DNA from 2 places in the Gordonia phthalatica genome. Region 1 is predicted to be linked to the other one. Evidence: riboswitches for the same ligand, from Rfam matches in the RefSeq annotation. Region 1 holds a riboswitch; the other holds the start of a gene.

What was found. Region 1 has a riboswitch for cyclic di-AMP ahead of ACH46_RS03825 (transglycosylase family protein). Riboswitches for the same ligand answer to the same signal wherever they lie in the genome.
Region 2: it holds a riboswitch for cyclic di-AMP, as region 1 does, so the genes downstream of both, ACH46_RS12640 (C40 family peptidase) here and ACH46_RS03825 (transglycosylase family protein) in region 1, are expected to answer to the same signal.

What each region holds. Positions count from the first base shown of each region.
Region 1 covers NZ_CP011853.1:821,655-826,057, forward strand. Annotated here, with positions in the region: gene ACH46_RS03815 (helicase-associated domain-containing protein) at 1-640, opposite strand, end outside; gene ACH46_RS03820 (hypothetical protein) at 687-866, shown strand; gene ACH46_RS03825 (transglycosylase family protein) at 1,033-1,659, opposite strand; cyclic di-AMP (ydaO/yuaA leader) riboswitch at 1,667-1,853, opposite strand; gene ACH46_RS03830 (flavin reductase family protein) at 2,114-2,644, opposite strand; gene ACH46_RS03835 (hypothetical protein) at 2,641-2,850, opposite strand; gene ACH46_RS03840 (cold-shock protein) at 2,964-3,389, shown strand; gene ACH46_RS03845 (DUF2771 family protein) at 3,458-4,054, opposite strand; gene ACH46_RS03850 (MFS transporter) at 4,080-4,403, opposite strand, start outside.
Region 2 covers NZ_CP011853.1:2,696,219-2,700,621, reverse strand. Annotated here, with positions in the region: gene ACH46_RS12650 (DEDD exonuclease domain-containing protein) at 1-1,124, opposite strand, end outside; gene ACH46_RS12645 (hypothetical protein) at 1,350-1,559, shown strand; cyclic di-AMP (ydaO/yuaA leader) riboswitch at 1,671-1,874, shown strand; gene ACH46_RS12640 (C40 family peptidase) at 1,891-2,466, shown strand; gene ACH46_RS12635 (C40 family peptidase) at 2,595-3,599, shown strand; gene ACH46_RS12630 (peptidase MA family metallohydrolase) at 3,600-4,403, shown strand, end outside.

The DNA of each region.
Region 1 (4,403 bases):
CCCGCGCCAGCAAGCCGAGAGAGATGAGAGTGGGCACCGGGGCCGACGGGTCGGCGTCCGGTGCGGCGTCGCGGCTGCGGCCGAGGGCGGGCCCTTGGGCGAGCGTCGCGAGCAGTTCACGGGGACGATCGCCTGCGCCGTCGACGCGGGCGCGGATCTCATCGGGTGTCAGGGAGGCCATCGGACCGAGCAGGTGGTTGGCGCGCCAGGGGAGCGCGGTGGGCAGGTGCGCGCCGCCCAACCAGTGCGTGTGCCTGCCGCGTTTGAGCGGTCCGGTGCCCCACAGGAGGCCCGCGGCGACGAGCGCGTCGAGGCGGGCGTCGACGTCCGCGCGGAGGGCGCGCTTGCCGAGGCGGGCGACCACCTCGTCGCGACCGATGGGACCGAGCAGTTCCTTGCGTTCACCGATCTCGGCGGCGGCATCGAGGAAGGTCTCGAGTACGGCGACGGAGAGCAGATCGAGGTTCTCGCCCGCCAGGGAGATCGACGCCGCGGACAGTGCACGAGCTGCGAGGACACCGGTGCCGCGGGGAGGAGGAGACGCGAGATCGGGCCGGGCGATCAGCAGGTCCGCGAGGGCGTCGTCGGACCGCGTGCTCAGGTCGTCGGCCAGACCGCGCAGCGGCAGGTCTGGGCTCATTCGGCCAACTTTACCGCTGGTGAGGCGGGCATGGCACAATGAGGCCGTGGCTAAGAAGACTGGATATGTGGACAACGGCTGGCCGACCGAGATCGGTGATCAGCACGCGGTGACCGAACTCGTCGCGCACCTCGCCGGAGCGCTTTCGCCGTTCGGCGACACCGAGTTCCCGAAGCCGGTGGACGACCTGCCTTACATTCACGCGAAGACCGTCGTCAACCGCTGATCTGAACGACGCTCTGACCGGCCGGACCGTGAGGTCCGGCCGGTTTTCGTGTCTATGGGGAGAGTCGGCGCGCGCGGAGACGAACTCTGCACCATGACCCGACCTCGCATACGCGAAGACCCCCGCCGGAGCGGGGGTCTTCGTCGTCAGATCAGAGTGCTCAGACTCAGAGGAGGTTGAGCAGGCCCTTGTTCTGGTTGTACAGCTTGAGCTGATCGGGGCTCAGGTTGAAGCCCGAGTTCTTCGCAGCGGTCCAGGCGTTCTTCACGGCCGGGTTCACGTTCTTGTTGTTGACCGCGTCGTCGACCTGGCTCTTGGCCTCATCGGAGGTCTTGGCGTCCGAGGTCTTCGGAGCCGGCGACTCCTGCTGCTTCGGAGCCAGCGGGTTGGCCGGAGCGGTCTTCGGCGCGGTGCGCTGGGTGGGGCCCGAGAGGACGCCGCCGCAGGTGGGCCATGCGCCGTTGCCCTGGGTCGCCAGGACGCGCTCGCCGATGGCGATCTGCTGCTCGCGGGTGGCCTGGTCGGCGCTCGGAGCGTACTGGGTGCCGCCGTGGGCCGCCCAGGTGCTCGGGCTGAACTGCAGGCCGCCCTGGTAGCCGTTGCCGGTGTTGATGGCCCAGTTGCCGCCGGACTCGCACTGTGCAACCTGGTTCCACTCGGCGTCCGTTGCGGCCGAAGCGTGGCCTGCGCCCAGGAGGGTGACTCCTGCGCCGCCGCCGATGATGCCGGCGGTGACTGCGATCTTGGCGAAAGTCTTGGTATTGGTCGTCTGCTTGGCGTGACGTCCGGACATAGAAGTTCTTTCCTCTCTCCACGCGCCTACGAGGTGAGCTGTCGGGTTCGAGCGAGAGGTGCTCGGCCCCGCTGGCATCACTGGATGTGACGCTGTCGGGACTTAACCCCAAGGCCGTTCGACGAGTCGATCGGCCGGTTCCTCAAGGGATGTTGGGTCCCCCGTCCTCGCTCCTGAAACTGCATTTGAGGTTGCTCCACCGGCGGAAGCGAGGCTGGGCGCGACCGGTGGAACAGTTCTTCGGGTGATCGCCGGGTCGACGACCGTCATGAACACTACGTCGTTCGAACGGCTGGGTCACCCGTTGCTTCAGACTCGGTTAACGCGCGGGTAGCACTGCGATTCGGACGAAATCACGTCGGCGCTGTTCAGGCCCATGACCCCCATCCCGTGTCCGGTTCGTTATCGATCTGTTATGTGAATAAGATCACACCGCAACTGAGACGTCGGCCACTCAAATCTGGGCGCGACGAGCCTCGAGCGCGCGGAAGCTGCTCGCGTGGAAGACCAGGGGGTCGACGGTGGGATCGCAGCGCAGCGACTCGATCGCCAGCAGCACGACGAAGTGGTCGCCCGCGGGGATCTCGGAGAACACCGTGCAGGCCAGGTGGGCCGTGGCGCCGGGAACGAAGACGGCACCAGACTCGTCGAAGATCGGATGGATGTCGGTGAACCGTTCCTCCGTCGGGCCCGCCAGGCGACGGCAGAGCTCGCCCTGGTGGGCGGCGAAGACGCTGACGCCGACGGTGCCGGGCGCCTTGAGGCTCGGCCACGTCGCCGAGCCGTTGCGCACGCACACCGACACCAGCGGCGGATCGAGCGAGACCGTGGTGAACGCGCTGGCCGACATGCCGATCGGCGCGCCGGCGTCGTCGCGGCGGCACACGGCCACCACTCCGGACGGGAAGCAGCTGAAGGCGCGTTTCAGCGCCGACTGGTCGGTGACCGGGCTCAGAGGGCGGTCCGCGCCCATCGAGGTGGTCATCGACTGCGCCGCCCGGACAGGAGCGCGGCGACCACTCCGACGAGCAGACTCACCGGGGCGCACATCGCGAGGATGTAGAGGATGGCGACCGGCGCGGTCCCGGACTGCCGGACCGCGGGGATCAGCAGCGCGAGAGCGGCGATCATGCCGAGTCCGAAGACGACGACCACCACCGGGAGCAAGCGGGAGGGCTTCTGGGTCTGCATGGCATCCACGGTAGTCGTGGCGCTACCATGAGCAGTAGCGCGCCTCTGCTCGGACTGCCATCGGGCCAGGCGCTTTTGTATGTGGCAGACGACCTCAGTTGAAGGTGATCGCGGTGCCGAGCGGCCGGGTGAAATGGTACGACTCCGAGAAGGGTTTCGGATTCCTGTCGCAGCCTGACGGAGAAGACGTCTACGTGCGCGCCAATGTGCTGCCCGAGGGCGTCTCCGAGTTGAAGGTCGGGCAGAAGGTGGAGTTCGACATGGCGGCCGGTCGACGCGGCCCGCAGGCGCTGCGCGTCTCCGTGCTGGAGCCCGCGCCGAGCGTCGCCCGCAACACTCGCGAAAATGCTCGCCGTGACCGCGACCGCGATGCGAAGCGGCCGTCGCCCGACGAGCTGCACGGCATGGTCGCCGACCTCATCACCCTGCTCGAGAGCAAGGTGCAGCCGGGCCTGCGCAACGGCCGCTACCCGGACCGCAAGACCGCACAGCTGATCTCCGAAGTGGTGCGCGGCGTGACCCGCGAGCTCGATCGCTGACACCGTTCAGGAACGTGGAACGCCCCCGCCGATCGTGAGGATCGGCGGGGGCGTTCCGCTGTGAGGGATCAGTCGCCCTGCGTGCCGTCGAGCGGAGTCTTGTTCGGGATGTCGAAGCCGACCGGCAGCGTTCGGACCGAGAAGACGCCGCGGAACGGGAAGTCGCCCTCGTCGGTGGCCTCCTTCTGACCCGGCGCGGGCAGCTGGACCGCCGAGACCACCGACACCTCGATGCCGATCAGCACTCGGTCCGGCGTGCTCTTCAAGACCTGGGTGGACTTCTCGTCGGGCAGGTGGATCCACTGGACGCGTTCCAGTCCGCGCGGAGTCGCGAACTCGGCCAGCAACGCCCACGGGCTGCTCGAGATCTCCTCGGGCACCGACACCCAGGTCTCGTCTCCGATGCGGACGGGGTGGTCGACGGTGCGAATGACGGGCGTGCCGTCGGCGTTCAACTGAAGGTTGCGGCAGTCGGTCAACTTCTCCGAGCACCAGAACGACGGCTCCACCTGCGCGAGGCCGTCCTCGGCGGTCAGCGCGACCGTCGGGAGCGGCTTCTCGTGACCGCGGACCAGCAGTGCCGTCGCACCGGCGATGATCACGAGCGCGGCGACCACCACCGCTCCGATGATCGCGAGGGCCTTCTTGTCTCCCGGTTGCAGCACGTCTGAACTCGTCTCTCCGTTGGGGCTATCCGCGCGGTCGCGGCTGAGTGGGCATCTGGATGGGCATGGTGGGTGAGGCGTGGTCGGGGCGGCGACCGCCGACACCCGGAACCAGGGTGGCACCGCGACTGGTCAGGACGGTCTGCGCCAGACCGATGCCGAGCAGCACGGTCACGACGGTGAAGCCGATCCACAGTTCGGTGGGCAGCAGGACGCCGAGTGCCGCACCGAGCACCCAGCACAGCTGTAGAACGGTCTCCGAGATCCCGAAGGCCGAGGCGCGGGATTCGTCGGGGAGATCGTCCTGGATGCTCGAATCCATGCAGACCTTCGCGATGGCGCTGGTCGC
Region 2 (4,403 bases), 1.9 Mb from region 1:
CCCTCACACCAGTGATGCGAGGCCTTCTTCAGTTCGGCGGTACACGTCCGAAGGCCTGCGAGCCCGGAGATCACGTCGGCGACGTCGGCGGCCTGCGCGCGCCCGGGGATCGGCCCCAGCGATTCGGGACCGGGCGTGCGGGACACCTTCAACCGGGGAAACCGTTCCTCGGTGACCGTGATCCACCAGCCGCGCTGCGGATTGCGGGAGCGACGATTGTAGGAGGGCTTGTGCACGCCGAGCAGTCGCAGCTCGGCGACGGCTGCCTCCAGTGCGTGGGCGCATTCGACGTGGTCGACGCGGACGGCGAGGCCGACCATCTCGGCCATCCGGCTGCGGGGGTCGCTGCCGTTGAAGTAACCGGACACCCGCCGGTGCAGATCGACGGCGGTCCCTATGTAAAGGACTTCGTCGCCGGGCCCGCGGAACAGATAGACGCCGGGCCGGTGCGGCAGCGCTGCCGCCATCCCGCGCTTGGCACGCATGGCGGGCGTCGCGCGCGGGAGGTAGGAGGTGAGGTCGCCGACCGTCTGGACGCCCTGGTTGCCGACGCGCTCCAGGAGGTGGTGGAAGACGTCGACGGTGGCGCGGGCGTCGTCCAGCGCCCGGTGGGTCGGACGGACCGACACGTCGAACAGGTCGGCCAGGGCGGACAGTTTGACCGTCGGCGCCTCCTGTCTGCTGAGGACGCGGCGGGCCATGACGACGGTGCACAGCGAGGCGGTGAAGGTCCACGGCAGCTTCATGCGCGCGGCGCTCTTGCGAAGGAAGCCCATGTCGAATCGGGCGTTGTGGGCCACCAGGATGCTGCCGCGGGCGAACTCGACGAACGACGGCAGCACCTCTTCGATGCGGGGTGCGTCGTAGACCATGGCGGTCGTGATGCCGGTCAGCGCCACGATCTGCGGGGGAATGGTGCGTCCGGGATCGACGAGCGTGGCGAACTCGCCAAGGACCTCGCCGCCGCGGATCTTGACCGCGCCGATCTCGGTGATGCGGTCGGTGTCGGCGCTGCCGCCCGTCGTCTCGAGGTCGACGACGACGAAGGTCGTCTCGCGCAGCGCGGAGGCGGCGAACTCCTCGGACTCGGGGAGATCGGAGAACGACAACTGTTCGACTGCCATGCCCCGCACGCTACGACCGGCCTCCGACAATTCCTCGCGACGGCGCCCCGGAATTGTCAGAGGTCGTTCGTACTCTCCACCACAGGTTGAAAGTCGGTGCCCGACGGTCGAGTCACATCCTGCGAGATGCCCGGTTCGGTGTCACGGCACCCTCATTGAGAGGGAGATCACATGAAAATCGATTGTGCGCGATGCCCGGCCCGAGCCCGTGCCTGTGACGACTGCATGATGCAGGTCTTCTTCAGCCCGGCTACCAGCGAGTATGGGGTTCACGGGGCGCTCGTGGCGCACGATGCGGATCTGGTGGATGCGATCGATGTGTTCGTCGACACAGAATTGGTCTCATTGGACGACGCCGATGAGGCACGACGGCGTGTCACTGCAGGTGAAGGCAATTTTGCCGAAAAGTGGCCCAGAGGTCTCCGCGCGGTGTGATCGCGGGGGCCACGGCACGAACGCGTGCGTTCAGTGGACATCGCAGTCAGGGTTTCGTAATCTTTCTGAGACCTTCCAGTCAGGGTTCTCCCGGAGTGATCCGGAGTGCCCGGAGGGTCGTCGCCTAATCGCCCTTACCAACGGGGGCGAACCGGGGAACCACTTCCTCCGCGCGCAGTGCCAACGCCTGCCGCGCGGATCGGGGTGAATCGCACAGCGGTCGAAGCCGATAAGGCTTTACTTCTGGCGTGCGTAGGGCCATCTCTTCCGGCCCGAACCCGACAGCTAACCCGGTCGGCGATAGGGAGAACAACAAGGAGTACGTGTTTCCGTGGCCAAACATCGTTTGGAGCAGCCTGCCGTCGGTCAGAAGGCAGCCAAGTCCGCGCTCATCGCCGGCTCGATCGCCATCGGCGGATCGCTGGCATTCGCCGCCGCTCCGGCTGACGCCGCCCCGGTGACCATTCCGAACGTCGGCACCTTCGACATTCCGGGTCTGCCGCCGAACGCGGTGCCGAAGGCACCGAGCGTTCCGCAGTTCGACATGGGCACCAAGCAGCAGGTCCGCGCCAAGAAGGCACTGCGCGCCGCTGAGTCCAAGATCGGCTCGCCCTACGTGTACGGCGCCGCCGGCCCCAACGCTTTCGACTGCTCGGGCCTCACCTCGTGGGCCTACAAGCAGGCAGGCAAGATCATCCCGCGCGACAGCTACGGCCAGATGGGCGGCGGCACCCCCGTCGCGTCGCTGGCAGCGGCCCGTCCCGGCGACATCCTGATCTTCAACGGTGGCAGCCACGCCGGCATCTACGCGGGCAACGGCATGTTCGTGCACTCGTCGACCGAGGGCGTGCCGGTGAAGCGCGACCGTGTCAAGGCATGGAACCTCACCACCATCCGTCGCTACTGAGCGACCACAGTTCGATCTAAGTGCAGGGCGGGACGGCATGGTGCCGCCCCGCCCTCACTGCTATCCCGGAATCAGGTGCGAGTGTGTTGAACAAGGCGGGACCGCGGACGCGCAAGTGCGCCGCGGTCATGGGAGTTGCCGCGATCACGGCATCGATGCTGATCGGTGGCGCCCCGGTCTCGGCCGAACCGACGCCCGCCCGCAGCGCCGACCAACTGCTCGCCAAGTATCGGGGCCTGTCGGTCGACGCCGAGAAGACCGCCGAGGCCATGAAGGCCGTGCAGGTCGAGTACGAGTCGCAGCGCACGATCGTCCGCGTGGAGCGCGGCAAGGCCAAAGCCGCGGCCGCGAAGGTCGAGACGATGAACGACCGGATGGCCGTCGCGCAGAAGCGAGTCGACGCGATCGCCCGCGCGAGCTACCGCGGCGCGCGCATCAATCGGCTGTACGCCATGCTGGTGAGCGACTCGCCCCAGAACCTCCTCGACACCATGTCCGGACTCGAGGTGATGTCACGGCAGTCGGCCGCCGACCTGCGCAGCGTCGTGAAGGTGGCGCGCGAGGCCAAGGCGGCGAAGGCGGATGCGGAGCGGACCGCGGACGCAGCGACCCGCGCGATCGCCGCGTCGGAGAAGACCCGCGGTGAACTGCAGGCGAAACAGGCGGATCTGCAACTGCAGGCCGTCCAGATCCGCGCGATCTACCAGTCGATGACCGGTCGGCAGCTCGCCGCGCTGCGCGGCCCCAAGTACAAGTTCGACGCCAAGGCCGTCCCGAAGGGCACCTCGCCCGAGCTCGTCGCAGTCCAGGCGGCCATCTCGCGGATCGGCGACCCCTACGTGTGGGGTGCGGTGGGACCCGACCAGTTCGACTGCTCCGGGCTGATGCTGTGGGCGTACAAGCAGGCCGGACGCACCATTCCGCGGACCAGCGAGGCACAGCTCGGCGGAGGCAAGCCCGTCGACCGCGCTGATCTGAAGCCCGGAGACCTGATCATCTACTATCCGGATGCGCACCACGTCGGCATGTACGTCGGCGACGGCTACGTGATCCACGCATCGACCTTCGGCGTCCCGGTGGCCGTGGTGCCGATCGACAAGGCCGGTCCGTACAACTCCGCGCGACGGTACTGAGTGCGGACGCGTAGAACCGCAGTCGCGGTCCCGGTCCTCGTCGTCGCGCTGCTGGCCGCTCCGCTGACGGCCTGTGGTTCCTCGGACGAGTCGGCATCGGCCACGTCCTCGACGGTCTCCACCACCCCGCTCAATCCGTATGAACAGCAGCGCTACGACGGTGTCACCGCGCTCCTGGACCAGCTGACTGCGACCCTCCGCGGCGGCGACCGCGCCGGGCTGGCGGAACTGATCGACGACGCCGCGACGCCGGAGTTCCGCCGTCATCTCGAGGCGGTCGCCGGCGACTTCGTCGGCACCGCGCAGAAGATCACCGGGTCTCGCACACCCGAGCCGTCGCCTGCGCCGTCGAGCGAGACGACGTCGCCCGGCCGGTCGGCTCCGACGTCGACGAAGCCCAAGCCGCCCACGTCGACTCGGACCGCTCCAGCGCCGACGGCCCGCACCGTGAACGCCGGGCCGTTGAAGCTCAAGGAGTTCCGCTTCCGGGTGGCGCCGCAGACCGGTGCGGAGCAGCTGTTGGACCCCGCGTTCTCCGCGCGACTGGAGGCGCAGGGCGCCACCGACACCTGGGTGACCCCTGTCGACATCGAGTACGCGCTCGGCGGGACGTCTGCGCCCGGCCTGAACGAGCCGACGGTCACCCTGCACCGCAGCTACACCTTCGCCCGGTACGGCGACGACTGGAAGATCGTCGGCGACGGGGGATCGGCCCCCGACGCCACCGCGCAGTCCGACGAGAATCCGAAGGCGCCCGAACTGGGTCCGTGGGACTTCCCGGGTCTGGCCGCCACCGATGTGAAG